3 regions of the Paracoccus broussonetiae genome follow, and region 2 is predicted to be linked to each of the others. Evidence: riboswitches for the same ligand, from Rfam matches in the RefSeq annotation. Region 2 holds a riboswitch; each other region holds the start of a gene.
The links. Region 2 has a riboswitch for cobalamin ahead of RM190_RS17060 (TonB-dependent receptor plug domain-containing protein). Riboswitches for the same ligand answer to the same signal wherever they lie in the genome.

Region 1 (9,815 bases), on a different contig from region 2:
TCATCTCGTGGATCTGCACCTCACCCGATTTTGGCGAATGTGCCGAGACGAGGCGATCCGCCTCCGCTCCGTCATTTCGGATCTTGAGGAAGCCGCCCGCGACCGGAGCCTTTGGCGGCATGGCCCGGATATAGGCATCCGAGATTGTCAGGCCCTTCTGGGTGATGGGGTCCGCAACAGCACCAGCGCCGAGGATGCCAAGGAAAAGCGCGCCCAGCACCGGGGCCGCCAGAATATTCGATTTCATGGGATTACCTGTCCGTGAATTGCACTTGCCGCCCAAGAGCGGCGCGGAATTCACGCGACGGGCGGACCTCGTGCCGAGGGGGCCAGGACTTCTGCGCGCAGCATGCGTTGGTCGCGCGCGGCGGCCGGGTCGGCGGGACGGCCTATTTGCGCGGCAACAACCGGCAAGGCTGGCGCGGCCTCCAACATGGGCTGGGCATGAACCGACCAATCGCATGGCGGCTTCGGCGATTTGGGGACCTGCTCGCTCTGCTTTGCGCGATATTCGTCGGCGCGGACGACATTGCCATCGGCATCCAGAACCATCTCAACCGGCAAGTGATCGGCGCAGAGCACGACCATGAAACTTTGCGGCGTTGCGCCCTGTGCCACCATCGTGCCTTGCGCCATCAGCGAGAGCAGCACGAAGGGCAGGACCAAGACCAGCGCCACCGCCCGGCCGAGAGCTGGGAGGGCACGGGCAAAGGATGTGGCGGACTGGCGCATCGGGAACCTAGGTGAATGTCGGATCTATAGCCGCGTGATCCTGATCGTGCCAGAGTTTTGCGCCCGTGCCGAAGGCCAGATTCAGTTCTGCGTCTGCTCGCGTTCCGCGATGATCTTTGCGAAGCGTTCGGCAGTGCGTTTCGGCAGGCCATCTGGCAAGGCGACCTCGGAGCTGGCGCCCACTTCGATCAGCATGACCATGCCCATGGCATAATGCGGCGAGCATTTGACGCCGTACGCGCCCGGCGCGCTAAGTGTAATCTCGAACGAGTCGTTGATCTTCGACTTGAAAGGCTCGGCACCCGGCGGGAGCATGCCATCTATCGTCGCGGCATTATGGCCGGGCTGGGTCGGCAGGAAGCGAACCGTGTCGCCCGGCGCGATGTTCAGATAGGACGGCTCATAGACCATCGGGCCGGAATCGCCGCGATTGAGCATCCTGATCTCATGGATTTCGGCAAGGGCGGGATTTGCAAGCAGCATCAGCGGCAGCAGCAGGTATTTCATTGAACGTCTCCAAGTTGTGGAAGCGCAGCAGGCTGACATCGTCCCTCGGATCGGTCAGGGTGGTGGCACCCACCCGGAAGACGTTGCGCAGCAGATCGGAGGTCAGGACCGCGTCGGGCGGGCCACAGGCGACCATGCGGCCCCCTGCCATGACTCCCAGTCGGTCGCAGCCCATCGCCTGATTGAGGTCATGCAGCGCGATCACCACGGTCAGGGGCAGATCTTGGACCAACCGCAGCAGCGCAAGCTGATGGTGGATATCCAGATGGTTCGTCGGCTCGTCCAGAAGCAGGATGCGGGGCCGTTGCGCTAGCGCGCGCGCGATTTGCAGGCGCTGTCGCTCGCCGCCCGAAAGCGTGGCCCAAGCCCGGGCGGCCATGCTCTTCATGCCGACCGCCTGCAGCGCGTTGTCCACGATGGCAGCGTCGGCAGGGCCAAAGGGGGCCAGGGCCGAAAGCCAGGGCGTGCGCCCAAGCTCGACAACCTGACGGGCGGTCAGTGCCTCACCTGTCTCGGCCTGCTGCTCGACCATGGCAAGGCGGCGTGCGATTTCGCGTCGGGGCAACTTGCTCACGGGCTCGCCCCCCAATTCGACGATCCCCCTGGCGCGGCGGTCGAGCCCAGCGAGGAGACGCAGGAGCGTCGATTTTCCCGACCCGTTCGGGCCGATCAGGCCAAACGTCTCGCCCGCTGCGACCTGCAGATCGACGCCGTCGACGATGTTGCGGCCTTGCGCGTGCAGCGAGAGGTCGGTTGCACTGATCCTCATGCGCGACTCCGGTTGCGGATCAGGATCAGCGCGAATGCCGGTGCGCCGACCAGCGCGGTGACGACGCCGATGGGGACGACTTGACCGGGGATCAGCACGCGCGAGACCACATCCGCCGCGATCATGAAGACCGCTCCCGCCAGCGCCGAGGCCGGGACCAGCGCGCCATGCCGAGCCCCCACCAGAATGCGCATGGCATGAGGCACGACCAGTCCGACAAAGCCGATGGCCCCGACAAGGCTGACCATCACCGCGGTCATGAGCGTCACCGCCCCCAGCAGGACGACCATCACCCGTCGCACCGCGATCCCCAGCGAGGCAGCCGCACTCGCGCCGAAGCTGAAGGCGTCAAGCGCCCGGATATGCACCGCGCATGCCAGCAGCCCCGCCAGCGCCACCGGCACCGCCAGCGCCACATCCGGCCAGCGCACGCCCGAGAGATTGCCGAGCAGCCAGAACATGATGCCGCGCGCCTGCTCGGCATTGGCGGATTTGGCAATGAAGAAGCTGGTCAGCGCGTTGAAAAGCTGCGAGCCCGCAATCCCGGCAAGGACCAGCTGCGCCGATCCACCCCCCGCTGCGCGCGCGAGCGCCGCGACGATGCCGAAGGCGAGCGCGGCCCCCGCAAAGGCCCCGGCCGAGATGCCGATGGCCCCCGCGCCGACGCCCATGATCGTGACCGCGACCGCACCGGTCGAGGCCCCGGCCGAGACGCCGAGCAGATAGGGATCGGCAAGGGCATTGCGCACCAGCGTCTGCAGGACCAGCCCCGACAGCGCGAGCCCCGCGCCACAGGCCGCCGCGACCAGCGTGCGCGGCAGGCGGTAATTCCAGATGATGCCTGCGTCGATCGGATCGACGCCCGATGCTGCACCCCAAAGCTTCTGTGCGAGCACCGTCGCCACCTGCGACGGCGGCAGCGGCGTCTCGCCCAGAACCACGCCCACCAGAACGGCAAGGACAAGCACCGCCAGCCCCAGCGTCAGACGTAGGATCAGCCGCGACCGCCAAGCGGCGGCACAGGGGATGGCGGCCTCGGTCATTTCAGGCCGAACTTCGGCAGCGCCCCGGCCAGGGTCTCAAGCGCGTCGATATTGCGGATCGAGGGGTCCATCGCATGCGCGTCCAGCACGATGATGCGGTCATTCTTCACCGCATCCATCTGGCTGGTCACCGGATCGGATTTCAGGAAGCCGATCTTCTTTTCATAATCATCGGCCTCGAAACGGCGGCGGTCCATCTTCGCCACGACGATGACCGAGGGGTTGGCTCGCGCGATGGTCTCCCAGCTGACGACCGGCCATTCCTCGTCGCTATCGACGACGTTCTTCAGGCCAAGCGCATTCATCATGTAGGCTGGCGGACCCTTGCGACCGGCGACATAGGGGTCGATGTCCATCTCGGCCGAGGAGAACCAGAACACCGCCGAGGCATCCTTCAGCCCCAGCGCCTTGGCCTTGTCGATCGCGGCGGCCTCGCGCGACTTCAGATCGGTGATCAGCGCCTCGCCCTTGTCGGCCACATCGAAAATCTGCCCCAGGTCCGAGACACCGCGATAGATGCTCTCCATCGCATACATGTCGCTGCGCGTGCCGTCCGAGCCCTTGCTATTGTCCTTTCCGGTGCAATCCGAGGGCAGGATATAGGTCGGAATCCCGAGGTCCGAGAACTGCTCGCGGGTGGCGACGATGCCTTGCGGGCCGACATGCCATTCATATTGCACGGTCACGATGCCGGGACGCTTGGCGACGACGCTTTCGAAGCTCGGGTCATTGTCGGCCAGACGCTCGATCCCGGCGTTCGTTTCGCTGAACTCGGGCAAAATTTCCGTGAACCAGACCGAGGTGCCGGCGACCTTGTCGGCCAGACCCAGCGAATAAAGGATCTCGGTCGCGGCCTGACCCACGGTCACCGCGCTTTCCGGCGCCTCGTCGAAGGACAGACCGATGCCGCAATTCGATAGCTTCAACGGATATGAAGTTTCTGCCGCGGCGGGCAGCATGGCGGCGCCAGCGAGAAGAAGTCCGGTCAGGGTAGATTTCAGGAACATCTCAAGTCTCCGGTCTGGTTGCAGGCGAAGGGCTTGGGGAATGGCCATGGCAAAGCCGCGTCCGGATACGGAACGCAGCAACGAAGGACCGGACCGACAGTTCGGCAGGCATGAAGCATCTGGCACCTCCCCGGACACCCCGCCCGGATCGTTAGAGTTTCATCCGTCGGCAGGTCTCCTGACTGGCGGGTCATCGCGGGATGCGGCCTTCCCATGGCCCGTGGGCCACAGTGGCGTATTCGCATCCTGCTCGCCGCCTACAGTTGCGGGGGCAGTTCCGTTTCGAGGCGATTGCCCCAACGGATTCCCTTTCAATTCCTTTCGGAAACCGACGCGATCCTGTTAGCCAGAGAGCCGAAAGCACGCAAGTGACAATGTCTACGCCTCGCGCACGTCGCCTCAGCGTCAGGCACGTCGATTTTGCGGATGCGAAAGTGCAGACATACGATGCCGCAAGATTCGACCGTCTTATCCAGTCCGCGCAAGGAGAGCACATTGAATTCGTGATCTTCGATCAGACTGAGCTCTTCCTATCCCTATTCCGGACCAGTCGACCTCACCCGGCATCGCGCACAGAGCGGGGCCGAGGCTCCGGGTTCTTGAACCTGCCTGTCTCGGACGCATGTTCGCTTGACGGGGTCGAAACTAAGTCGATTTGGCTGGAACTTGCGCAGAGCTTCACACCTGCTGAAAACCGGACCTCGTCCGACCGGCGATATTGGGCTGCCTTCAAATGGCTCGGCGTTCCGCCGCTCTCTGGCACACCGGCGCAAGTCCACGATTGGGGCGGTCAACTCCACATGCTATCGGCCGACGGCGCAGCGCTCGGCACGTTGCAGACCGCTCTTAATCCCAATCGTCTTGGCTTGATGATGGCGACCGTAGCCACTGGCCCCGGCAGGATAGACATCGTCTATTTGGGGACAGCAGACATCTCCTAACCAAACGCGATAGCTCACACCGAAGTTGATCGTAAGGTGCGCCCAGCTGCATACAATTGGAAAGCAGATATAAATCGCGTCAGCCCTACTTATAGCGAATGACCGCAATGGGGCTAAAGCGGACATTCGAACAACCAGTTGCCGCTACACCTCAAGTCCGCTCCAGGGCCGGCTGAGGACGCTCAGGTCGAACAGCGAAAATAGTCCGCACAGGCGCGGGTCTTCTCCCAGATGAGAAGGCACGTGAATCAGTATGACGGTGAGCGGAGGCAGCCTCGGCCTCGAGGCTGGTAATGTGTGGCGAGCCATGCCTATGATCACAAATCGGTAAGTTTTCGTTCTCAATGAAGAACTTCGACATGAACGACGCCGGGCGCGATCAAAGATCCATACCGCTCATCGAGCGATGCCTGTCTGTTGACCTGGAAGTCGATCCGACCCGCGCGCTGACATTTGCATTTGCCGCGGTGCGTCACTCGGACGATCAGAAAATCCTGTTCAAGAAAGGTGACCGGGAAGCGGCGCTAGATCGGTTTGAATTTCTGGCAACCGAAGCGGACTTTCTGCTTGGCCACAACATCATCCGCCACGATCTGCCGCATCTGGTAGCGATGCGCCCGCGCTTGGCCAAACTGGCACAAAGGCCTATCGATACGCTCTGGCTCAATCCCCTCGCGTTCCCGCGAAACCCCTATCATCACCTCGTCAAGCACCATCATGACGGCCGCTTGCAGGCTGGACATGTCAATGACCCGGAGCTTGACGCGCGGCTGGTGCTGACGGTGCTGGGGAACCAGATCGCGGCATTTGCCGCCCTCAACCGCGAAAATCCTTCCGCCTTGGCAGCGTATCACTTTCTGTCCACGTGTTCGCCGGACAGCAGCGGCTTCGATGCGCTGTTCACCGAAATTCGGCAAGCGCCTCGTCCTCACGCCGTCCAAGCAGAGAATGCCATCGGCGAACTTCTCGAAGGCAAGGCGTGCTCGTTCCGCTCCTTGCAGACGATCAACCGGCTGTCATCGCCGCAACTTGGCTGGCCGATGGCCTATGCCCTGTCCTGGATTTCGGTGGCCGGCGGGGATTCCGTCATGCCGCCCTGGGTCCGGGCCCAGTTTCGTGAAGCCTCGATGATCGTGCGCCATCTTCGCGACCGCGCCTGCGCCGATCCAGCCTGCCATTGGTGCCGCGAGATGAGCGACCCGAAGCACGCTCTGTCCCGCTGGTTTGGCTTCGACGGTTTCCGGCCCGAACCAAAGGATGATGCCGGCGTTCCGCTTCAGGAACGCATCGTCGCCGAGGCCATGGCCGGGAAATCGGTCCTTGGCATCCTGCCGACCGGGACCGGCAAGTCTGTCTGCTATCAGATTCCCGCGCTCTCGCGGTTCGATAAGATCGGCTCGCTCTCGGTGGTGATCTCGCCGCTTGTCGCCCTGATGGCGGATCAGGTGCAGGGGCTCGTCCGGCATGGCATCAGCGGATGCGTCACCATCAACGGCCTTCTGTCCATGCCGGAGCGACAGGCAGCACTGGACCAAGTGCGCATGGGTGACGCCTCTATGCTGCTGATTTCACCCGAGCAACTTCGCGCACCATCGGTTCGCTCGGTTTTGGCGCAGCGGGAGATCGGCTACTGGATTCTGGACGAGGCGCATTGCGTCTCGAAATGGGGCCATGATTTCCGCCCGGACTATCGCTATGTCTCGCGCTTCATCCGCGAGTTCTCTGGAGATCAGGATCCGGCGCCAGTGATCTGCCTGACCGCAACCGCCAAACCTGAAGTCGTGCGTGACATCCGCGATCATTTCCAGTCGCGCCTTGGGGTGGACCTGCTGTTACTCGATGGCGGCGCCACCCGACACAACCTGCTTTTCGAGGTCCATGAGACCCATAGCAGCCGCAAGCTCGCAGACATCCTCGACACGATCGAAGGCGCGCTTCCGAAGGAAGGTGTATCCGGCGCGGTGGTCTATTGCGCCACCCGCTCCACAACTGAGCGCGTGGCCGAGTTCCTTCGGCAGCAGGGTCTGGACGCGGATTATTTCCACGCCGGGCTGACGCCCGAACGCAAGCAGGAGGTGCAGGAACGCTTTCGCATTGGCGACTTGCGCGTCATTGCCGCGACCAATGCCTTCGGCATGGGGATCGACAAGCCCGACATCCGGCTCGTGGTCCATTGCGATATACCGGGTTCGTTGGAAAACTACCTGCAGGAAGCGGGGCGCGCCGGACGGGACCGCGACCCGGCTGTCTGCGTCCTGCTCTTCAGCCACGAAGACGTCGAGCGGCAGTTTTCGCTGTCGGCCCGATCGAGGCTGGCCCGGCATGAGATCGGCGCCATCCTCAAGGCTCTGCGTCGTCTCGATACGCGCGGCAAGCAAAGCGGTGCAGTGGTCGCCACCACCGGGGAGATCGTCCGCGAGGAAACCGAAAGGGAGTTCGAGCGTGACACGACGACCGACGACACCCGGGTCAAGACCGCTGTAGCATGGCTCGAGGAATCGGTCCTGCTGACCCGCGAGGAGAACCGGGTATCGGTCTTTCCATCCTCGCTGCGGGTCCACAGCATGGCGGAGGCTGAAGCGATCCTCGCAAAGGCCGGGATCGCCAATTCTCGCCGCAAGCAGCTTTTGGATCTGGTGCGGCATCTGATGAATGCTTCACCGGAAGCCGGGGTCTCGACAGACGAACTTTCGGGTGTCAGCGGACTGAAGGGAGGGGCGCTGCGCAAGGCATTGTCCGATCTCGAGGCACTGGGGATCGCCACCGACGACACGAAGCTCACCGTCTTCGTTCATGTCGGCGGCGAGGATTCCTCGAGGCTGCGTTTCAGGCGGTCGTCCGCGCTGGAGACCGCGCTGATATCAGCCATGCGCGAGGCAGCACCCGATGCCGAGGACGGTGATCCACAACCCCTGAACCTCGCTGCGACCTGTCAGGCGTTGCGCGATGATGGGCATGAGGGGGTCCGGCCTCATCTTGTCGAGGCACATTTGCGCAGCTTTGCCCAAGACGGGCGGGACGAGGATGGCGGTCGCGGCAACATCCATCTCCGAAAGGTGAACCGCAACACCTGCCTGGTCCGTCTGCAACGGTCGTGGGATATGCTCTCGCTCACAGCCGAGCTGCGGCGTCGGGGCGCGGAGCTTCTGCTGCAGCATCTCGAAGGCCTGGTGAGCAAGGGCGCACGGGGCAAGGATATCCGCGTCGAATCCACCATGGGTAAGCTTCAGGCCGCGATCACCGGGGATGTGCTTCTGCGAGGTGCCATTCGCGACCCGAACAAGCTGATGGGCCGAGCGCTAATGTGGCTGCACGAACAAGGCACGGTGACGCTTGGGCGCGGCCTGACCATTTTCCGTCCGGCGATCACGGTTCACCTCAATCCCGGCGGAGGGCAGTTCACGCAAAAGGACTTCCTTCCCCTGGAGGAGCATTACGCGGAGCAGACCGTCCAGACCCATATCATGGCAGCCTATGCACAACGCGGCCTGAGTTCGATGACCGAGGCCGAGGGGCTCGCGCATGACTATTTCCAGCTCGACAAGGAAAGCTTCCTCAAGCGCTGGATGCCAGATCGAGCCGGGGAGCTTCGGCGTCAGACAACACCGGAAAGCTGGCGCCAGATCGTCGAAAGTCTCGGCAATCCGGCGCAGTCCAAAATCGTTTCCGATGATCGCGAGCAAACCAATGTGCTGGTGCTTGCCGGGCCGGGTTCCGGTAAGACGCGGGTATTGGTGCACCGGATCGCCTATCTGATCCGGGTGCGGCGCGAGGCTCCGAACGGCATTCTGGTTTTGACCTACAACCGTCACGCCGCGGTCGAAGTGCGCGAAAGGTTGAAGTCGCTGATCGGTGACGAGGCAAGCCGGGTCACCATTTCCACCTGCCACGCCCTCGCGATGCGCCTCGTCGGCGCAAGCTTTGCCGGGCAGGCGGAGGATGCTTCAGTCCCGCGGGATTTCGACAAGATCGTGCTGGAGGCCGTCAATCTGTTGAGGGGCGAGGGGCTGTCCAAAACCGATGCCGAGGCGCTGCGTGAAACACTGATACAAGGTTACCGCTGGATTCTGGTCGACGAATACCAAGACATCGGACCAGAAGAATATGCATTGATTGCGGCTGTCGCCGGTCGGTCCATCGAAGACCCCGAACAGCGCCTCAGCCTTTTCGCAGTCGGTGACGACGATCAGAACATCTACGCCTTCGCCGGCGCTTCGGTCGATTTCATCCGGCGCTTCGAGGCGGATTATTCGGCGAAACCGGGCTATCTGACCGAGAACTACCGCTCCACTGCGGCAATCATCGAAGCGGCGAACCGCGTGATTGAACCGGCCGCCGACCGGATGAAAGCCGGGCATGACATCGTCATCGACCGGTCGCGGGCGAAGGCTGCAGCCGGCGGCACGATGCAAGCAATCGATCCGGTCGCACAAGGTCGTGTTCAATTTCTTCAGACAGAAACGGGGCTAGATGCCCAAGCCATTGCCGCCGTTGATGAGCTGATCCGGTATTCCAGTCTCATCCCGGACTGGTCCTGGGCAAAGGCGGCGATCATTGCCCGCGAGTGGCGACTCCTCGAACCAGTGCGAAGCTATTGCGAGGCCAAGGGCATCCCGGTCCAACTCGCCAGCGAGGCAAGGCCACCCTTCTGGCGGCTACGCGAGGTTCAAGTCCTCGTCGCCTTCCTGCGAACGGAACCGACAAAAATGCTAACGGTGAAAGCCATGCTGGACTTCGTCCGGACACAGTCACCGAACCGGTGGTGGGATCTGATCTTCGAGGCGGTGACTGCCATAGGTATAGAGCTTGCCGACAA
Region 2 (9,815 bases):
GTGCTGGTCGTGCTGCGACCGGGTTATGTCCAGTTGAGCCTTGGCCATGCGGCCGGGCTGCTGGCCGCTTTCTCCAGCGCGATGGCCGCGATCTCGGTCCGCAAACTGGGGCGGTCCGAGCGGACGGTGATCCTGATCCTGTGGCCCATCATCGGCAACTTCGTCCTGACCGGCCTGTCCTTGGGGCTGGCCTATCGGCCGATGGCGGGCGGCGACCTTGCGCTGACCGGGCTGATCGCGGTTCTGGGGCTGTCCGCCGGGTTCCTGCTGATCCTTGCCTATCAGACCGGAGAGGCGGCCAATGTCGCGCCCATGCAATATTCCCAGATGCTGTGGGCCATCGGCTACGGCTGGCTTTTCTTCGATGAGCGTCCCGGCTTGCTTACGCTTGGCGGGGCGGCACTGATCATCGGATCGGGCCTGTTCATCCTGATGCGCGAGGGCAGCGGCGCGTCGCGCCTGCGTCCGGTGACCGAGGCGCGTTTGCGGGGCGAGACCGTGACTGCCCCCCGCGCAAGCCTTCTGCGCCGTCTTCTGAACCAGCAATGAGCTTCGATCAGAAAAGCGAACGAAACCCCTTGCATTCCCGCGTTGGCCGGGCTACCTGCCGCTCCACGGTCGGAGCGTAGCGCAGCCTGGTAGCGCACCTGCTTCGGGAGCAGGGGGTCGGAGGTTCGAATCCTCTCGCTCCGACCATTTTCCCGATTTCCCCTATATGTTGGAAAACCTGCCGCGGGCGGGCGCATTTCATGCACGCCCAGGTTGTCCAAAAATCGACGAAATAGACAGGTGGCGTGACGGCGAAGGCATTGATTAAGATGGATTCGTTGCCAAGCGAGAAGCGACCGAATCCTTATGCCCAATGCCTTGTCCGGTTGTCTGCTTTTGCTTCTTCTTGGTTCTGCCCCGACCCTTGCCAGTGAACCCCTGTCCCTGAACTGCGAGGTTGAGGGAGCGGGGGCCGAGCAGCTTTGCGCGGCGGTCCGCGCGGAATTATCCCGCCGCGGCGGCCTGTCTGATGCCGATCCTGCCCTTGTCCTTGTTGCGCAATCCCCTCGTCCCGACATGCTTCGCGCGCGGATCGATCTGGTCAGGAATGGTCAGCGCCAGCAGGGCGAGCCCGGAGAAACCGTCGCCATGGACCGGGACGGGCTTGCACCCGGACAGCTGGAAGACTTCGCCCGCGCCCTTGTCCGCCGGACGGGCCTTTTTCCGTGATTTCCCATTCTTCAGGAGCCTTCGATGACCCTTGCCACTGACCTGCTGCGCGATGCGATCCTTGGATCTGCAACGTCACAGTACGTTCCGCGCGCCGTTCGGGTCGAGGGAACCGATGCCCGTGCAAACACGACCACGACCCATACGATGAGTGTCGGGGACACGTTCAACGGCTCGATCGGTCGCGGGGGGGATGCCGACTGGGTGCGCGTCAACCTTCAACCGGGGGTCTATGTCGTCACGCTGAACGGAAACGGGGCCAACGCGCTGAGCGATCCCTATCTTCGCATCCATTCGGCGAACGGAGCGGTCATTGCCTCGAATGACGATGGCGGCTCGGGGCTGAACTCTCGCGCTGTCGTGACGATTGCCCAGGCGGGGACATATTACCTGGACGCGGCAGCCTATAGCTGGTCCGATTCGGGCGGTTATTCGCTGCGCATCACGACAAATACCGTTCCCACCTACACGATCCCGCAGATCGCCCGGCAGCTGACCGACGGGTTCTGGCAGGATCGGGGAGAGACGCGGCGGGCCTTCGACGTCGATCCGGGCGAGGTGCTGAAAGTCGATATCTCGGGCCTGACCGCAGACGGTCGCCGACTTGCCGTCGCGGCGCTGCAGGCCTGGACCGACGCGACCGGCATCCGCTTCAACACCAACCCGGCCAGCGGCACCGCGGATATCGTCATCGACGACCGCTATTCCGGTGCTTATGCCACCAGCACAACCTTTGGCGGCACCATCGACAGCTCGAGCGTGAATATCGGGCTGGACTGGCTTCGTGCCTATGGATCGGGTTTCGCGACCTATTCCTTCCAGACCTATATCCACGAGATCGGCCACGCGCTGGGGCTGGGTCATGCCGGCAACTATAACGGCTCGGCAAGCTTCGGGGTCGACAACCTGTTTCGCAACGACAGCTGGCAGGCATCGGTGATGTCCTACTTCAGCCAGGACGAAAACCCTTACATCCATGCCGATACCGCCTTTGTCACCTCGGCCATGATGGCGGATGTTGCCGCGATGCGCGTGCTTTACGGGCATGCGGACCTGCGCATGGGAAACACGATCTATGGCGAGCACAGCAATGCCGGGGGGAACTATACCCGGATCTCGAACCTGCTCGCCTCTCCGGCCACCCGCAATGACATCACCTTTACCATCGTGGATGATGGCGGGGTCGACACGCTTGACCTGCGCAGCGACACGACGAACCAGCGGATCGTGATGGCGGGCGGCGGGATTTCGGACGCTTATGGGCTGGTCGGGAACATCTCGATCATGACGGATACGCGGCTTGAAAACCTGCAGGCCGGTTCGGGCAACGACCGGGTCTCGGGCAACGCCTTCAACAACACCATCTGGGGCAATGCCGGGAACGACGTGCTGAACGGCGGGGGCGGCAACGACACGCTGATCGGCGGGGCGGGGCGCGATACGCTGGTCGGGGGCATCGGGAACGATGTCTACCACGTCGATGCTCTGGACGTGATCGTCGAGCAGGCGAATGGCGGCGTCGACCTTGTCAATTCCGCTGCAAGCTTCACCTTGGGCACTGCGCTCGAACAGTTGCGCCTGACGGGAACCGCCGCGATCAACGGCACCGGCAATGCCGAGGCGAACGTGATCTACGGCAATGCCAACGCGAACCAGCTTCGGGGACTGGGCGGCAATGACATGCTCAGCGGGAATGCCGGGAACGACAGCCTGTGGGGCGGCGCGGGGGCGGATGTCTTCCTGTTCAATGCCGGGCGGGACCGGATCATGGACTTTCAGAACGACATCGACACGATCCAGATCGACGACGCGCTGTGGGGCGGCGCGCCCAGATCGGTGGCGCAAGTGCTGCGCCTTGCCACCGTCGCCGATGGCGACGTGGTCTTCAACTTCGGCAATGGCCACAGCCTGACGGTCGAGAACCTGACCAATATCCAGGCGCTGGCAAACGACTTGATCATCATCTGATCCTGCCGCCGCCCGGACGGATCAGGTGTCCCGGGCGGCGCGACCCAGAAGCTGGACGATCAGGCCCTGCGGGGCCTCTTCGACATGGGCCGCGACGCCGAAGCAATCGGCCAGGTTGCGCGTCGTCAGGACCGCGCGTGGCGGCCCGTCCGCCGCGATGCGACTCCGGTGCAGCAGGACCAGTCGTGTGCAATGGCGCGCCGCCAGCCCCAGGTCGTGAAGCGAAGCAAGCACCGTGCGCCCTTGCGAGGCAAGCTGGCGGAACATCTGCATGACCTCGATCTGCGCGGCCGGATCCAGCCCCGAGATCGGTTCGTCCGCGATCAGAAGCGGCGTTTCCTGTGCCAGTGCGCGGGCCAGCAGTGCGCGGGCCTGCTCGCCCCCCGACAAGGTGGTGGCGCTGCGGTGGCGCAGCCTGTCCAGCCCCAGAGCGGCGATGGCGCGATCGGTGGCAAGTCGGTCGACCTCGGCCGCGGCGTCGGGATGGGCGATGCGCCCGAGCGAGACCAGCGCCTCGACCGAGACCGGCCAGGCGATCTCGCGGCCCTGCGGCATGAAGGCGGCCGCGCGGGCGCGTTCGCGCGGCGGCAGCGCGGCCAGCGAGGATTGCCCGGCGAAAGGCAGCAATCCCTGTGCCGCGCGCAAAAGCGTGGTCTTGCCCGCGCCATTGGGGCCGATCAGTCCCACGAACTCGCCCGGTTGCAGGGCCAGGTCGATCCCGTCGATCACGACACGGCGGCCGTGACGGCAGGACAGGCCGGACAAAACCAACCCGGTCATAGCGCGTTCCCCCGTGTCTTCAGGATCAGGCGCAGAAAGAATGGCGCGCCGACCAGCGCCGTCAGCACGCCCAGCTTCAGGTCGCGTTCGGGCAGGATCAGGCGCACCGCGACATCGGCAGCCAGCACCATTGCCGCCCCGCCAAGCGCCGAGGCAGGCAGCAGGCGCGAAGGGCGCGCACCCACCGCGTGACGCAGCACATGCGGTACCACCAGACCGACGAAGCCGATGGTTCCCGCAACCGCGGTGGCGCCACCGACCAGCGCCGCTGTGCCGGCGACCAGCAACAATCGCAGCCTGCGAAGGTCGACGCCCATCGACGCGGCCGCATCCTCGCCCAGTGTCAACGCATCCAGCTGTCCCGTGATCGGCACCAGCAGGGCAAAGCCGGCCAGCAGGAAGGGCAGGACGATCCAGACATGCAGCATGGACCTGTCGGCCAGCGATCCCAGCGTCCAGAAAATGATCTCGTTGGCGGCAAAGGGGTTGGGCGACAGGTTCAGCACCAGCGAGGTCGCGGCCCCCGCCAGGGCCGAAATCGCGATGCCCGCAAGGATCAGCGCCAGCGCGCCGCCCCGCGCGCCGGCCAGTATCAGCACCAGCAGGACCGAAACCAGCGCCCCGGCCAGTGCCGCCAGCGGCAGCGCCAGAGGAAAGGCCAGCGACAGGCCGGTATGGATCGCAAGCACGGCCCCCAGCGCGGCCGAGGCGCTGGTCCCGATCAACCCCGGCTCGGCCAGCGGGTTGCGCAGAAAACCCTGAAGGACCGCGCCAGACATGCCAAGCGCCGCCCCGACCAGCACGCCCAGAATGGCGCGCGGCAGCCGGATCTCGCGCATGACCAGCGCCAGCATCTCGTCCCCCTGTCCCAGCAGCGCCGCAAGGGCGGGACCGGGGCGGACCCCGGCGGGACCGATCAGCAGTGACGCCGTGAACAGCGCCGCGACCAGCAGGGCCAGCAGCGCAAGTAGGCGGGAATAGCTTGCGCGGATCATTTCGCCTCCGGCATGGAAAGGCGCTGGTCCCGAAGCCGGGCGACGGCATTGAGGACAAAGGGGGTGCCGCACACCCATTCGGGGTCGTTCATCGGTGTCGAGGGCAGCCGACGCGCCAGCTCCCGCAGGGCGGGGTGGTCCAGCGGCTCTTCGGCGCGAGAGCGACCGGGATAACGCCGCCCCTTGACCAGCAGGTCGGAACCGGACAGCAGCAGCGTTTCCAGTGGCAGGTAGCCCCCGGCAGCGATCCCCCTGCGGTCGGCAAGGTTTTCGAAGCCGGCCAGCGCGATGATCTGGCCGGGCAAGGTCAGGCTGCCCGAGCTGTAGCCATTGGCGGCGTAAAGCGCGGCAAGCGGGCGTGGACCCGGCGGGGCGTCGTCCAGCCGGGCCAGGTCGCGGTCGAAATCCCGGATTGCATCCCCGGCGGCAGGTTCGCGCCCCAGCAGTTCGCCCATGCGGCGCAGGTTGTCGCGGATCCCGGCGACGGTTTCATCAGCCGGAAAGGTTTCGACCCGAATGCCCAGCCTTTGCAGCATCGCAAGGGTGACGGGGTTGGTGTAATCGCCCGCCAGCACAAGATCGGGGCGCAGCAGATAGATCTCTTCGGCGGTGCCGCCATTGGCGGGAAAGGCCCGCGCCTGATCCGCCATCGCTGAGGTCGAGGGATCGCCCGCATGGCGCGACACCGACACAAGCTGTCCCGGTCCCGCCAGCAGCATGGCCAGCTGATCGGTGCACAGGTTCATCGACACGACCCGTTGTGGGACATCGGCCCGCGCAAGAACGGCGCAAGGCAGCGCCAGCGCCAGCGCCAGAAGCCCGGACCTTACCATCGGGCCTGCAGCCCCGCATAAAGCGTGCGACCCTGCGAGGCAAAGCCCCAGACGTCCGAATATTCGCTGTCGAAAAGGTTCACGACCCGCCCTGTCACCCGCACCCGTTCGGTCAGGTCATAGCCCGCCGACAGGTTCACAAGGTTATAGGCCGGCAGTTCGGCCGTCGCATAGTCGCCGAAGAAGCGCGTGTCGAAATTGCCCGAGACGTGGCGGAAATCGGCGGTGACCTGGCCGCGGCCTTCCAGCACAGCAAGCGTGGCGGACAGTCCGAATTCGTTGCGCGGACGCCGGATTTCGATCGAGCCGTCGGGATTCTTTGCGTCCAGATAGGTATAGCTCAGCGCAAGGTCCAGGTTCGCGGTGGGTTTGATCCGGGCGCTGGCCTCGATCCCTTGGCGCGGGCTTTCTCCCGACTGGTTCACATAGCTGGCCCGGCCATCCGGGGCGGCGCCGTAGACATAGGTGATCTCGTCCTCAAGACGCTCGTTGAAATAGGTCACGTCGATGCTGCCCAATCCATTCGGCAGTTCGGCCTCGATCCCAAGGTCGAAGCCGCGGTTCTTCTCGGGGGCGAGAAAGGGATTGCCGACGCTGTAGGCGTCATTGGCGTAAAGCTCGAAGAACGAGGGATTGACCATCCCCGCCCCGGCCGAGGCATGAAGCCGGAATGGGCGATCTGGAATCTGCCAGGACAGGCCGATGTTCCAGCTGGTGAAGTCGTCGAAGACCCTGTTGTCGTCATGACGGATCCCGGCCTGCAGATCGATGCCATTGTCAAGGAACGCCCGGTACTCGACGGCCAGCGAGGTCATCTCGCGGTCGAAATCCGGCGCGGTCGAGGCCTCGTCCTTTTGCCCCTCGGCCATGACGTTCAGAAGGTGGTGGGCTTCGTCGACGGCAAGGCCGTCCAACCCGAAACTCAGCCGGTACTTCAGCTTGCGGGTTTCGCCCCGTGTCTCGTTTTCGCCCTGCAGGCTCTGCTTGAAGATGCTGTCCTGATATTCCAGGCGCTGCGTCAGCCGTCCGTCCAGCATCGACAGTTCGGCCCAGGTCGCGCCCTGGAATTCGTCCCGGTCGCCAAACAGGCCGGGATCGTCGACGACATATTCGTCGGTGGTGGTGGCGCTGTAATTTTCGGCATCATAGTCATAGGTTTCGGTCGCCCGCCGCAGTGTGGCACCCAGCCGCAGGTCGTCGGTCGCCTGGAACCAGCCGGACAGGCCGATCGTCTTGCGGGTCAGCCCGTCCTTTTCGCCGCCATCGCCCGACTGGTCGAACCCGTGGTCGTCCTTCGCGGACAGATTCACCGCCAGCCCGCCGCGAGATCCGTTCCGGCTGGCATAGGCCGAGGCAGAGGCACCGTTTCCAACCTCGACCGCGCCGCCATAGGACAGCCCCTCGCCGCCCTTTCGGGTGATGATGTTGATCACGCCAGCCGAGGCGTTCGATCCGTAATAGACTGATTGCGGGCCGCGCAGGACCTCGATCCGCTCGACATTGGCGGTTTCCAAACCGCTCAGGATGTACTCATCCGCTCCGCCCGTGGCCTCGATCCCGTCGATCAGGATCAGGGTGTGATCTGCTTCGCCGCCGCGGATGCGGACCTGGGTATGGGTCGATCCGGTGCTTGAAACCGAGACGCCCGGCACCGCGCGCAGGGCATCCTGGATGGTGGCGATGCCCCGCGCCTCGATCTCGTCCGAGGTGATGACGGTGAACGCGCGGCCATAGGCATCCCCGGCGATCGGCGCGAAGCCGGCCGAGAGGATGACCGGGTCCAGCGTCACCACATCCTGCGCGGGGGCGACGGCGGGCAGAAGGGTGGCGGTGACGGCGGTGGAAAACAGATGGCGCAACTTCATGCCTTGGCCTTTCCTGTGCAGGCCGGGGCCTGCCGCTGCAGATTGCCCGCGACGGGAACCGGGGTCCCTGCCACAGGCCGGTGATCTTCACCTCTGCGGAATGGCCGCTTTCACGGCGCGCCCCGCGCCGGAAATGGGTGAGTGCTGCGGCAGGTCTCCTGGCTTGCGGATCGCTGCTCGGGCCGGCCTTCCCGGGTGTTTCCCAGTGGCGTCGTCGGCCTTCGCTCACCGCCTACAGTTGCGGGGGCAGCCGCGGCATGGCCTTTCGGCGCACCGCATTCCCTTTTGATCCGACGGCAGTACCGCCGGAAACCGAAGCGTTCCTGTGTTGGCGCAGGATTGCGGGCTCTGTCAAGCAGACTTGCGGCACGGCTTTGGCGGCACCGGCAGTATCGCGGGTCCGCAAACGAAAACGGCCCGGAGAGACGATCTCCGGGCCGTGGTTTCTGGACGTGGCGCCTCAGTCCAGGCTGACATTCGCGGCCTTCACGACCGGCTCCCATTTCGCCATCTCGGCCTTGACGTGCTCGGCCAGTTCCTCGGGGCTGGAGGCGACGATGCTGGCCGAGAATTCGCCCATGCGGGCCACGACCGCCGGGTCGGCCATGGCCTCCAGCGCGGCCTTGTTCAACGCGGCAATGGCTTCGGGCGGGGTTCCGGCGGGCGCGAAAAGCGCGTTCCAGCTGTAGGTTTCATATCCCGGCAGCGTTTCGGCAATGGCCGGGATATCCGGGAACGAGGGCACGCGTTCCTTGGTCGTCACACCCAGCGCTCGCAGCTTGCCACTGGTGATATGGCCCGAGGAAGACGGCAGATTGTCGAAGATGATCGGCACCTGGTTGCCCAGAACATCAGTCAGCGCCGGACCCGAGCCCTTATAGGGGATATGCGTGATATCGACGCCAGCCATCGACTTGAACAACTCGCCCGACAGGTGCAGCGGTGTCCCGTTCCCCGACGAGGCATAGGCCAGCGGGTCTTTCTTCGCGAGGTCGATCAGCTCCTGCACAGTCTTGACCGGCAATTCCGGGTTCACCGCCAGCACGTTCGGGACCAGCACCAGAAGCGAGATCGGCGCGAAATCCGTGACCGGGTCATAGGGCTTCTGCTTCAGGATCAGCGGGTTCAGCGCATGGGTCGCGACCGTGCCCATCAGGATCGTGTAGCCGTCGGGATCGGCCTTGGCGACCTGCTGCGCGCCCAGACTGCCGCCTGCGCCGCCCACGTTCTGGACCACCACCTGCTGGCCAAGGGCCTGCCCCATCCGGTCGGCGACGATGCGCCCGACCACGTCGGTCGAGCCGCCGGCCGCGAAGGGGATCACCAGCGTGATCGGGCGGTCAGGGAACGCGGCGGCCGCGGCCCCGGCCAACCCTGCGGCCATTGCGGCGCCCAGAAGAAGGCGCCGGGTGATTTTCAGCATCATGTTTCTCCTCCCATTCTATCGCGACCTCAGGCGTCGCTTTCGGTAAAGACCTCGTCCCGGCGCTTGCGGATCTGGGGCAGGAAGACCAGCACCAGGATCGCGGCGGCCATCAGAAGCAGCGTGGCGCTGATCGGACGGGTGATGAAGGTGGTCGGATCGCCCCGTGACAGGATCATGGCCCGGCGCAGGTTCTCTTCCAGCAGGGGGCCAAGGACGAAGCCCAGAAGCAGCGGTGCGGGTTCGCAGCGAAGCTTGGTCATCGCGTAGCCGAGCAGCCCGAAGAACGCGACGGCGTAAAGGTCATAGGTGTTCGAGGCGACCGAATAGACCCCGATCGAACACATCGCCATGATGATCGGGAACAGCACGTAATAGGGCACGGTCAGCAGTTTGACCCACAGCCCGATCAGCGGCAGGTTCAGGACGACCAGCATCAGGTTCCCGATCCACATGCTGGCGATGATGCCCCAGAACAGCGCCGGTTGTTCGCTGACGACGTTCGGACCCGGTACGATGCCCTGGATGATCATCGCGCCGATCATCAGCGCCATGACCGGGTTCGCGGGAATGCCCAGCGTCAGCAGCGGAATGAAGCTGGTCTGCGCGCCGGCATTGTTCGCGCTTTCCGGTCCCGCGACGCCAGCAAGGGCGCCCTTGCCGAATTCCTCGGGGTGCTTGGACAGCTTCTTTTCCACGGTATAGCTGGCAAAGCTGGCCAGGATCGCGCCCC
Region 3 (9,815 bases), on a different contig from region 2:
GAACCCCGACCAGCTTGCCCCGGGCGAACGCTGCGCCGCGACCTCGAACCGCAACTTCGAAGGGCGGATGGGCCGTGGCGGACGTACGCACCTGATGTCGCCGGTGATGGCGGCAGCAGCGGGCATCAAGGGCCACCTGACCGACGTGCGCGAATTCATGGCCGAGACCGTCTGACTTCGGCGCGGCGGGGCACCCTGCCCCGCCGCAGCAGAAGCACGGCGTTCACGGCAATCAGCACCAGCCCGGCATTCTCGAACCAGAAGTTGAAACGGATGTTCGCGAAATCCATGCTGATGAGACGGTCGACATGATGGAACCCCACCGCCCGCACCAGAACGAAGCCGCAAAGCACGGCAAGGCCCAGCAGGGCCAGGCCGTTTGCGTGCAACTGACCGGAAAGCGAGCGCAGGGCAACCAGCAGGGCGACCAGCACGACCAGAACCAGCACAGCGATGAAGGCGATCTGCACCAGCCAGCGCTGGTCATACCAGCCCTGCACATGTGCCAGACAGCGCCCCGTCGCGGTCAGCGCGGTTTGCAGGTCAAGCTGCTTGTTGATGGCCAGGAACGCCATGATCGCCGCGATCGTGCCCCACAAGCCGCGCGCCGCACCCTGCGGCTGGCGGCGCAGGACCATGATCGCCAGCACAAGGCATATCACATACGAGACCACCGTCAGCCAGCCGGTGATCTCGGGATCCCCGATCTGCGGCCTCCAGTCGCCAAAGATGCAATCGCTCAGGCCGGACAGGCCGGGGAAACCAAACATCGAACATACCTCACGGACGGTGGCAAACTGCCGTCGCCAAAAAGCTAACGGCCACCCACGCGGCCAGTCAATTCTGCGAGGAAGCAAATGGACAAGTTCACCACATTGACCGGGATCGCCGCTCCGATGCCGCTGGTCAATATCGACACCGACATGATCATCCCCAAGCAGTTCCTGAAAACGATCCATCGTTCGGGACTGGGCAAGAACCTGTTCGACGAGATGCGCTATGATTCCGAAGGCAACGAGGTTCCGGATTTCGTCCTGAACCAGCCCGCTTATCGGCAGTCGCAGATCATCGTCGCGGGCGACAATTTCGGCTGCGGGTCGTCGCGCGAACATGCGCCCTGGGCGCTGATGGATTTCGGCATCCGCTGCGTCATCTCGACCAGCTTCGCGGACATCTTCTTCAACAACTGCTTCAAGAACGGCATCCTTCCGATCGTCATGCCCAAGGAAGTCGTCGACGTGCTGATGGAAGACGCCCGCAAGGGGGCGAATGCCCGCATGACCGTCGATCTGGAAAATCAGGTCGTCACCACCTCGGACGGGCAAAGCTTCGCGTTCGAGGTCGACGCCTTCCGCAAGCATTGCATGCTGGAAGGGCTGGATGACATCGGCCTGACGATGGAGAAATCCGGCTCGATCGACAGCTTCGAGACCCAGATGGCCCAGAGCCTCCCTTGGGTCTAAGGGCGCTTGCCGGGGCGGTCCTTCTTGCCGCCCTGGGTTCCGCCACCGCGGCCGCGCCCCTGCGGATCGCCACGTTCAGCCCCGACCTGTCGCGAGACGGGCCAGGGCTTCTTTTGCGCGATCTTGGCCGCAAGGACGCCCAGATCGACGCGGTCGTCCGGGTGATCGCCGAAACCCGACCCGATATCCTGCTGCTGACCGGTTTCGACTGGGATCTGGACGGGCTGGCCTTGGCCGCCTTCCGCGCCCGGTTGTCGGCGGCTGGCGCGGATTATCCGCACAGTTTCTCGGCCCGCCCCAACGCGGGCATGCCCAGCGGGCTGGATCTGGACGGAAACGGCAGGGCCGGGACCGCCAATGACCGGCAGGGCTTTGGCCGCTTTTCCGGGCAGGGCGGCATGGCGATCCTGTCGCGTCACCCGATCGGCCCGGTCCTTGACCACTCGGCGTTCCTGTGGCGCGATCTGCCCGGCAATCTGATGCCCCCGGCCGCGCCCGAGGTGGCGGCCGTGCAGCGCCTGTCCTCGGCCGCACATTGGGACGCGACGCTGACCGTCGCGGGAAAGCCGCTGCACCTGCTGGCAATGGCGGCCTCGCCCCCGGTTTTCGACGGGCCCGAGGATCGCAACGGCAGGCGCAACCATGACGAGTTGGCCTTCTGGCTGGACCGGCTGCCCGGCGCGCCCTTCGTGCTGGCGGGCAAGCTGAACATCGACGCTGCCGACAGCGAGGGGCGCCCCGATGCGTTGGCCCGGATGATGGCGCGCGTGACCGATTCCCTGCCCGCAAGCGAAGGGGGCAGGGCTGCCGGCAGCGCGGGCGTGAACGCGGCTCAAAAGGGCGACCCGGCGCTGGATACCGGCGACTGGCCCGACGACAAGCCGCCCGGAAACCTGCGCGTCGATTACGTCCTGCCGCAAAAGGGCCTGAAGGTGCTTGGCTCGGGCGTATTCTGGCCCCCGACGGGCGAACTGGCGCAGGTGGCGCTGGCGGCCTCCAGCCATCGGCTGGTCTGGGTCGATATAGACTGGCCGCCCGCCGAGCGGTGAGCTGACCTAGAACTCGACCCCCGGCTGCGCCTTGATGCCCGCGCGGAAGGGATGCTTCACCGCCTCCATCTCGGTCACGAGATCGGCGGCCTCGATCAGGGCCGGATCGGCATTGCGCCCGGTCAGCACGACATGGGTCATCGGCGGCTTCTCACGTTGCAGGAAATCCAGCACCTCCCCCACCTGCAGATAGCCATAGCGGAGCGCGATGTTGATCTCGTCCAGCAGGACCATGCGGATGCGAGGGTCGCGGATCAGCTCTTGCGCCTTGTCCCAGCCCGCGCGCGCCGCAGCAATGTCGCGGTCCCGGTCCTGGGTTTCCCAGGTGAAGCCCTCGCCCATCGCGTGAAACTGGCACAGATCGCCGAAATGCCCGGTCAGCAACCGCCGCTCGCCCGTGTCCCATGCACCCTTGATGAACTGCACGACCGCGCAGGGCATGTCATGGGCGATGCAGCGCAGAATCATCCCGAAACCCGAGGACGACTTGCCCTTGCCCTTGCCGGTATGGACGATGACCAGCCCCTTTTCGCCGGTCTTGTCCTGCATCATCCGGTCTCGGGCGGCCTTGATCTGGGCCATCTTCTCGGAATGGCGGGTATTCCCTTCGGCTGACATCGCGACTCCCTTGCTTGACAAGTGCGGGCGCCCGGCGCACTTCTTTGCCTGCGCTGGTCCTGCCTTATGGCAGGCTAAGAGGGAATGCGACAGGCCTTGGCCTGGAAAGCAGCCGCCCCCGCGACCGTGACCGGAAAGGTCGCCCTATGCCACTGGCTTCGGCCGGGAAGGTGGGCCGACCGTTGGCGAAAGCCTGAATCCGCAAGCCGGGAGACCTGCCTGCGCCTTGTTTGACCGGCGGACGGGGTGTTCCTGCTTGGGTTCGTGGCACGAATCCCGTGCCCGCATACCCGCACCGCGCCCGCCACATGGAAATGAAGGGCGCATGGACGTTTCACTGCTTGTCTGCACCACCTGCCGCGCCGGCCAGCCGGTGCTGGATGGCCAGCCCGTCGCGGGCGCAAGGCTGCATGCGGCGCTGGACGGCGTGGCCCCGCCCCCGGGCGTCCGCATCATTCCCGTCGAATGCCTCTCGGCCTGCAACAGCGGCTCGGCCATCGCGCTCAGCGGGCCGGGCCGGTGGAGCTATGTCTATGGCCGGATGGAGATCGCGGACGTGCCCGAGATCCTTCAGGGCGCGGCCGCCTATGCCGCCAGCACCGACGGCATCGTGCCATGGCGCGACCGCGTCGCGATTTTCCGCAAGCGCAGTATCGCGCGCATTCCTCCGATTGGGTGAAAGATGACCGACCTGACCAAGACCCCCGTCACCGTGATCACAGGCTTCCTTGGCGCGGGCAAGACCACGCTGATCCGGCACCTGATGCAGAACCCGCAGGGCAAGCGGCTTGCCGTTCTGGTCAACGAATTCGGCACCGTGGGCGTCGACGGCGACATCCTGAAATCCTGCGCGGATGAAAGCTGCCCGGCCGAGAACATCGTCGAGCTGTCGAATGGCTGCATCTGCTGCACCGTCGCCGACGACTTCATCCCGACGCTGGAAGCGCTGATGGCCCTGCCCCGGAAGCCGGACCACATCCTGATCGAGACCTCGGGTCTGGCGCTGCCCAAGCCCTTGCTGAAGGCCTTCGACTGGCCCGCCATCCGTTCGCGCATCACCGTCGACGGCGTCATCGCCCTGGCCGATGCCGAGGCGGTGGCCGCGGGCCGCTTTGCCCCGGACGAGGACGCAGTGCAGGCCCAGCGCGCGGCGGATGAAAGCCTGGACCACGAAACGCCGCTGTCCGAGGTATTCGAGGACCAGATCGCCTGCGCCGATCTTGTCCTGCTGACCAAGGCCGATCTGGCGGGAGAGGCCGGCCTTACCGCCGCCCGCGCCGTGGTCGAGGCCGAGGCGCCGCGCAAGCTGCCGATTCTGCCCTTGTCCGAGGGTGTGATCGATCCGCGCGTGATCCTGGGCCTGAACGCCGCTGCCGAAGATGACCTGGATGCCCGCCCCAGCCACCATGACGGCGCGGATGACCACGAGCATGACGATTTCGACTCCGTCGTGATCGACCTGCCCGAGATCGCCGATCCCGCCGACCTGTCGGATCGGATCGCCCGGCTGGCGCGTGAACGGAACATCCTGCGGGTCAAGGGCCATGTCGCCGTCGCGGGCAAACCCATGCGCCTGCTGGTGCAGGCCGTGGGTGCGCGGGTCCGCCACCAGTTCGACCGCCCCTGGGGCGACAGCCCGCGCCAGTCGCGCCTTGTCGTCATTGCCGAACATGACGACATCGACGAAGCCGCGATCCGGCACATCCTGACGGCCTGACCCATGCATGTCGTCTTCCGCGAAAGCCGTGGGCTTGAGGAGACCGAGGTTCCGACGGACCCCGGCCAGACCTCGGCCGACATGGTCGTGCTGTCCTTTTCGGACAGCGACCTTGGTGCTTTCGCGGCAGGCTGGCATCGGGGCGGGCTGCCATCGCTTCGGCTGTGCAATCTTTCGGCCCTGCGCCATCCCCTGTCGGTCGACCAGTATTGCGAGACGGTTCTGTCCGGCGCACGCGCCGTTCTGGTCCGCCTGATCGGGGGCGAGGGGTATTGGCCCTATGGCATCGCCAGTCTTCAGGATCTTGCCCGGCGGCGGGGCATCGCGCTGGCCATCCTGCCCGGCGACGGGCACGAGGACGCCACCCTCGACCGCCTCTCGACCCTGCCGGTGCCGGTGCTGCGCAGACTGGCCGCGCTTTGCGACAGTGGCGGCGCTGACGCGGCCCGCAGCGCGCTGGCCGTGTTGGCCGCATCCGCGGGACTGGATGGGCCAGAGGTCGCGGATGCGCCCACCGTCCCGACTTTTGGCTTCCATGATCCGGATGCCGGGATAATGGCCGCGCCACTTGGCGGGCCGCGCCCGGTTCTTGTCAGCTTCTACCGCAGCTATCTGACCAGCGCCGATCTTGACCCGGTCGACGCCCTGATCCGGGCGCTGCGGCTAGCGGGCTTTGCCGCGACCGGGGTCTTTGCCCCCTCGCTGAAATCCCCCGGATTTGGGGAATGGCTTGCCCCGCACCTGCCCGGACTGGCCGCGGTGGTGAACATGACCGCGTTTTCGGCACGGGACGACGCTGGCGCGACGCCCTTTGACGGCGCGGATTTCCCGGTATTCCAGGTGGCGCTTGCCACCTCGACCCGCGATCTGTGGCTTGGGGAAGAGCGCGGGCTGTCCGCCGCCGATCTTGCAATGCATGTCGTCCTGCCCGAGATCGACGGGCGGATCTTTCTGGGCGTGGTCAGCTTCAAGGCCACCCAGCCGCGCGATCCGGTCCTGCAATTCTCGCGCCAGATCCACAGGGCCGATCCGGCGCGCATCGCGGCGGCGGTGGCAAAGTTCGCGGGCTGGCACCGGCTGCGCGCGCCGGTGGCACAAGCGGCGGCACGGGCGGTGGTCTTGTCCACCTATCCCGGAAAGCCCCATCAGCTGGCGCATGCCGTCGGGCTGGACGCGCTGGCCTCGTGCGGCGCGATGCTGGGCATTCCACATCACGATCTTGGGCAGCGGCTGATGCGCGAACGCCTGGACTGGCCGCTTGCGGATTATTGCACCACGCTGGCAGCCCTTCCCCCCCGCCTGCAGGACGATCTGGCAAAGACCTGGGGCGATCCGGCGGCTGACCCTGCGGTGCAGGACGGGGTCTTCCGCTTTGCCGCGATCCGACACGGGGATGCGCTGGTCGCGCTGCAACCCGAAAGGGCCGAGGTCGCCACCCGGTCCGAGGACTATCACGACCTGATTCGCGTGCCCCGCCATGGCTATGTCGCCTTTCACCTGTGGCTACGGCAGCAGGTTCGGGTCATCATCCACATGGGCGCGCATGGTACGCTGGAATGGCTGCCCGGCAAGGCGGTGGCCCTGTCCGACGATTGCTGGCCCGAGGCGCTGCTGGGCGACCTGCCGGTGACCTATCCCTTCATCGTCAACGACCCCGGCGAGGCGGCGCAGGCCAAGCGTCGGCTTGGCGCGATCACGCTGGGCCACCTGCCCCCGCCTTTGGTCGATTCCGGCCTGCCGGAAACCCTTGCCGGGCTGGAACGCCTGCTGGACGAATATTCGACCGCCGACGGGCTGGACCCGCGCCGGCGCGACCGCCTGATCGGCGCGATCCGGGACGAGGCCCGTGCCGCCGGGATCGAAGCCGATCTTGGCCTGCCCGCCGACGCCTCGGCCGCCGAGGCAGTGCCCCGCATCGACCGCTTCCTGTGCGATCTCAAGGACAGCCGCTTTGGCCATGGCCTGCACGTCTATGGCAGCGGGAATTGCGGGACCGAGGAGCGCGAAGGTCTGGCCCGCGCAATGGCGGGGCTGCGCGTCGCACCCGGTCCGTCGGGCTCGCCCGCGCGCGGGCGCAGGGACGTGCTGCCGACCGGGCGCAACATGTTTGCCGTCGATCCGCGCGCCGTGCCCACGCGCGCGGCCCATGCGCAGGGTGTGAAGCTGGCGGCAGAGTTGTTGCGCCGCCACCTGCAGGATCACGGCTACTGGCCCCAAGGGCTGGTCGTCGACCTGTGGGGCAGCGCCACGATGCGCACCGCGGGCGAGGATTTCGCCATGGCGCTGCATCTGGCGGGACTTGCGCCGCGTTGGGATGCGACCTCGGGTCGCGTGACCGGGGTCGAGGCGTTGGCACTGGCCGAGCTTGGCCGGCCCCGGATCGACGTGACACTGCGCGTCTCGGGCCTGTTTCGTGACGTGTTTCCGGGTCTGGCCCAGATGTTCCAGACCGGGGCCGCGATGCTGGCCGCGCGGGACGAGCTGCCCGAGGACAACCCCTATCGATCCATCGCGCCGCGCGTCTTCGGTCCCCGACCCGGCCAATATGGTGTCGGCATCGGTGCACTGGCCGAAACCTTCACGCCCGAGGCCCGCCGCGCCGCGGGCGAGGCCTGGCTTGCCGCATCCGCGCACGCGATCGGTGCGGACGGTCAGGTCCGCCACGCCCCCGACGCGCTCCGCGCGCGGCTGGCGCAGGCGGATGCCTTTGTCCATGCGCAGGATCTGCCGGAAACCGACCTGCTGCTGGCCGCCGACCATGCCGCGCATGAGGCGGGCTTTGCCGCGGCAATGGCACGGCTGGGGGCGCCCGCACCGGCGCTTTACCATCTCGACACGACCCGCCCCGACGCACCCCGCGCCCGCACCCTGTCCGAAGAGATCGCCCGCGTCACCCGCGCCCGCGCCGCGAACCCGGACTGGGCCGGCGGCATGATGGCCCACGGTTTTCGCGGTGCGGCAGAGATTGCGGCGACGCTGGACCACATGGCCGCCTTTGCCAATCTGGCGGGCGTGGTCCCCGGCCATCTGTTCGATCTGTACCATCGCGCGACGCTGGAACGCCCCGAGGTTGCGGCCTTCATGGCCCGCGAAAACCCCGCCGCGCTTGCCGCGATGCGGGACATGTTCGCGCGCCTGCTGGCATCGGGGCTGTGGGTCACGCGGCGGAACTCGGTCCATGCCGGGGGTGAGGAATGACGCCGCAGGTCAAGGGCTGGTGTCCGGGCGCGCTTCGCCCCATGCGGTCCGGCGACGGATTGATCCTGCGCATCCGGCCCCGGAATGGACGGCTGGAGGTCGGCCAGATTGCGGCGCTGGCGGATCTGTCGCAGCGCCACGGCAACGGGCTGATCGACTTGACCTCGCGCGCGAACCTGCAGCTTCGCGGGCTGGACGAACCGGGCCACCGGGCAGCGCTGGACGTGCTGGCGGGGCTGGACCTGCTTGACGCCTCGCCGCGGGCCGAGGCGCGGCGGAACGTGGTCCTGTCGCCACTTGCGCCATTGGACAGCCCCGCCTGGAGGATCGCGACGGCGCTTTCGGACCTGTTGTCGCGGGACGACGGGCCCGATCTGCCGGGCAAGTTCGGCTTCGCGGTCGATCATGGCGCGCGGCTGCGGGAAGGCGCGCCCGCCGATCTCCGCTTGTCGCCCGATGCGGATGCTGGCTGGCAGATTCGTCCAGATGGCGCGGCGTGGGTTCTGCGCGCCCCCTATGACAAGGCGGCAGACGTCGCGCTGGGGCTTGCCCGCTGGTTCGTCGCGCAGGGCGGATGCCCCAACGGGCGCGGGCGGATGCGCGATCTGATCCGGCGGGGTCCTCCTCCCCCGTCGGGGGCGGTGCCGGGCGGGCAATCCTCGCCCGAGCCGGCACCGCAACCGGGTCCGGTGGCACAGGGCTGGCTGCTGGGATTTGCCTTTGGCCAGATCACCGCCCCCCAGCTTGCCGCGATCAGCGCACCGGTGCGCCTGACGCCCTGGCGGATGCTGCTGGTCGAGGATGCCCGCCCCCCCGCGATTGCCGGCGCGATCACCGCGCCGGACGATCCCCTGATGCGGATCCACGCCTGCACGGGCGCGCCCGCCTGCCCCGAAGCGCGGGCCGACATGCGCGCGCTGGCCCGCAAGCTGGCCCCGCAGATGGGGACCGGCACGCTGCATCTCAGCGGCTGCGCCAAGGGCTGCGCGCATCCGGGTCCTGCGGCCCGGGTGCTGGTGGCGCGGTCCCCCGATCATTTCGACCTTGTGCAGAATGGCCGGGCCAGCGACCCGCCCCTGCGCCGGGGACTGACCCTTGCCATGGCGGCGGGCCTTGTCGCCACGCACGCCGACACACCCGATCTCAGCACGGACAGGACCATGCATCACTATGAAACCGACGGCGCGCGGATCTATCGCCAGTCCTTTGCAACCATCCGCGCCGAGGCGGATTTGGACCGCTTCGACCCGGACGAGGAACCCGTCGCCGTCCGCATGATCCATGCCGCGGGCCTTGTCGGGCTGGAACGCGAGATCGAATTCTCGCCCGGCATGGCGACGGCGGCGCGCTTGGCCTTGCAGGGGGGGGCCGCGATCCTGTGCGATGCCCGCATGGTCAGCGAGGGGATCACCCGCAACCGCCTGCCCGCCGGGAACCGGGTCATCTGCACGCTGGGCGATCCGGGCGTCCCCGGACTGGCCGAGCGGATGGGGAACACACGTTCGGCCGCGGCGCTGGAATTGTGGCGAGCGGACCTGAAGGGCGCGGTCGTCGCCATCGGCAATGCCCCGACGGCGCTGTTTCACCTGCTGAACATGCTGCATGATCCCGCCTGCCCGCGACCCGCCGCGATCATCGGTTGCCCGGTCGGATTTGTCGGGGCCGCCGAATCCAAGGCCGCGCTGATGCAGGATCTGCCCGTTCCCGCCCTGACCGTACACGGGCGGCTGGGCGGCTCGGCCATCACGGTCGCGGCGATCAACGCGCTTG

Region 1: linked by a shared signal. The riboswitch ahead of RM190_RS17985 (ABC transporter substrate-binding protein) and the one ahead of RM190_RS17060 (TonB-dependent receptor plug domain-containing protein) in region 2 are both predicted to bind cobalamin.
Region 3: linked by a shared signal. The riboswitch ahead of RM190_RS02140 (DUF1636 domain-containing protein) and the one ahead of RM190_RS17060 (TonB-dependent receptor plug domain-containing protein) in region 2 are both predicted to bind cobalamin.

What each region holds. Positions count from the first base shown of each region.
Region 1 covers NZ_JAVRQI010000014.1:160,497-170,311, reverse strand. Annotated here, with positions in the region: gene RM190_RS18010 (copper chaperone PCu(A)C) at 1-247, opposite strand, end outside; gene RM190_RS18005 (hypothetical protein) at 298-678, opposite strand; gene RM190_RS18000 (pseudoazurin) at 814-1,239, opposite strand; gene RM190_RS17995 (ABC transporter ATP-binding protein) at 1,178-2,008, opposite strand; gene RM190_RS17990 (FecCD family ABC transporter permease) at 2,005-3,051, opposite strand; gene RM190_RS17985 (ABC transporter substrate-binding protein) at 3,048-4,058, opposite strand; cobalamin riboswitch at 4,210-4,406, opposite strand; gene RM190_RS17980 (hypothetical protein) at 4,658-4,999, shown strand; gene RM190_RS17975 (RecQ family ATP-dependent DNA helicase) at 5,344-9,815, shown strand, end outside.
Region 2 covers NZ_JAVRQI010000013.1:153,736-163,550, reverse strand. Annotated here, with positions in the region: gene RM190_RS17095 (DMT family transporter) at 1-549, shown strand, start outside; tRNA gene RM190_RS17090 (tRNA-Pro) at 620-696, shown strand; gene RM190_RS17085 (hypothetical protein) at 886-1,218, shown strand; gene RM190_RS17080 (M10 family metallopeptidase) at 1,243-3,186, shown strand; gene RM190_RS17075 (ABC transporter ATP-binding protein) at 3,208-3,966, opposite strand; gene RM190_RS17070 (FecCD family ABC transporter permease) at 3,963-4,961, opposite strand; gene RM190_RS17065 (ABC transporter substrate-binding protein) at 4,958-5,794, opposite strand; gene RM190_RS17060 (TonB-dependent receptor plug domain-containing protein) at 5,788-7,659, opposite strand; cobalamin riboswitch at 7,791-7,991, opposite strand; gene RM190_RS17055 (Bug family tripartite tricarboxylate transporter substrate binding protein) at 8,120-9,082, opposite strand; gene RM190_RS17050 (tripartite tricarboxylate transporter permease) at 9,112-9,815, opposite strand, start outside.
Region 3 covers NZ_JAVRQI010000001.1:413,915-423,729, forward strand. Annotated here, with positions in the region: gene leuC (3-isopropylmalate dehydratase large subunit) at 1-175, shown strand, start outside; gene RM190_RS02120 (hypothetical protein) at 156-770, opposite strand; gene leuD (3-isopropylmalate dehydratase small subunit) at 858-1,463, shown strand; gene RM190_RS02130 (endonuclease/exonuclease/phosphatase family protein) at 1,454-2,512, shown strand; gene cobO (cob(I)yrinic acid a,c-diamide adenosyltransferase) at 2,519-3,130, opposite strand; cobalamin riboswitch at 3,168-3,367, shown strand; gene RM190_RS02140 (DUF1636 domain-containing protein) at 3,456-3,809, shown strand; gene cobW (cobalamin biosynthesis protein CobW) at 3,813-4,847, shown strand; gene cobN (cobaltochelatase subunit CobN) at 4,851-8,045, shown strand; partial or broken gene RM190_RS02155 (precorrin-3B synthase) at 8,087-8,233, shown strand; gene RM190_RS02160 (precorrin-8X methylmutase) at 9,206-9,815, shown strand, end outside.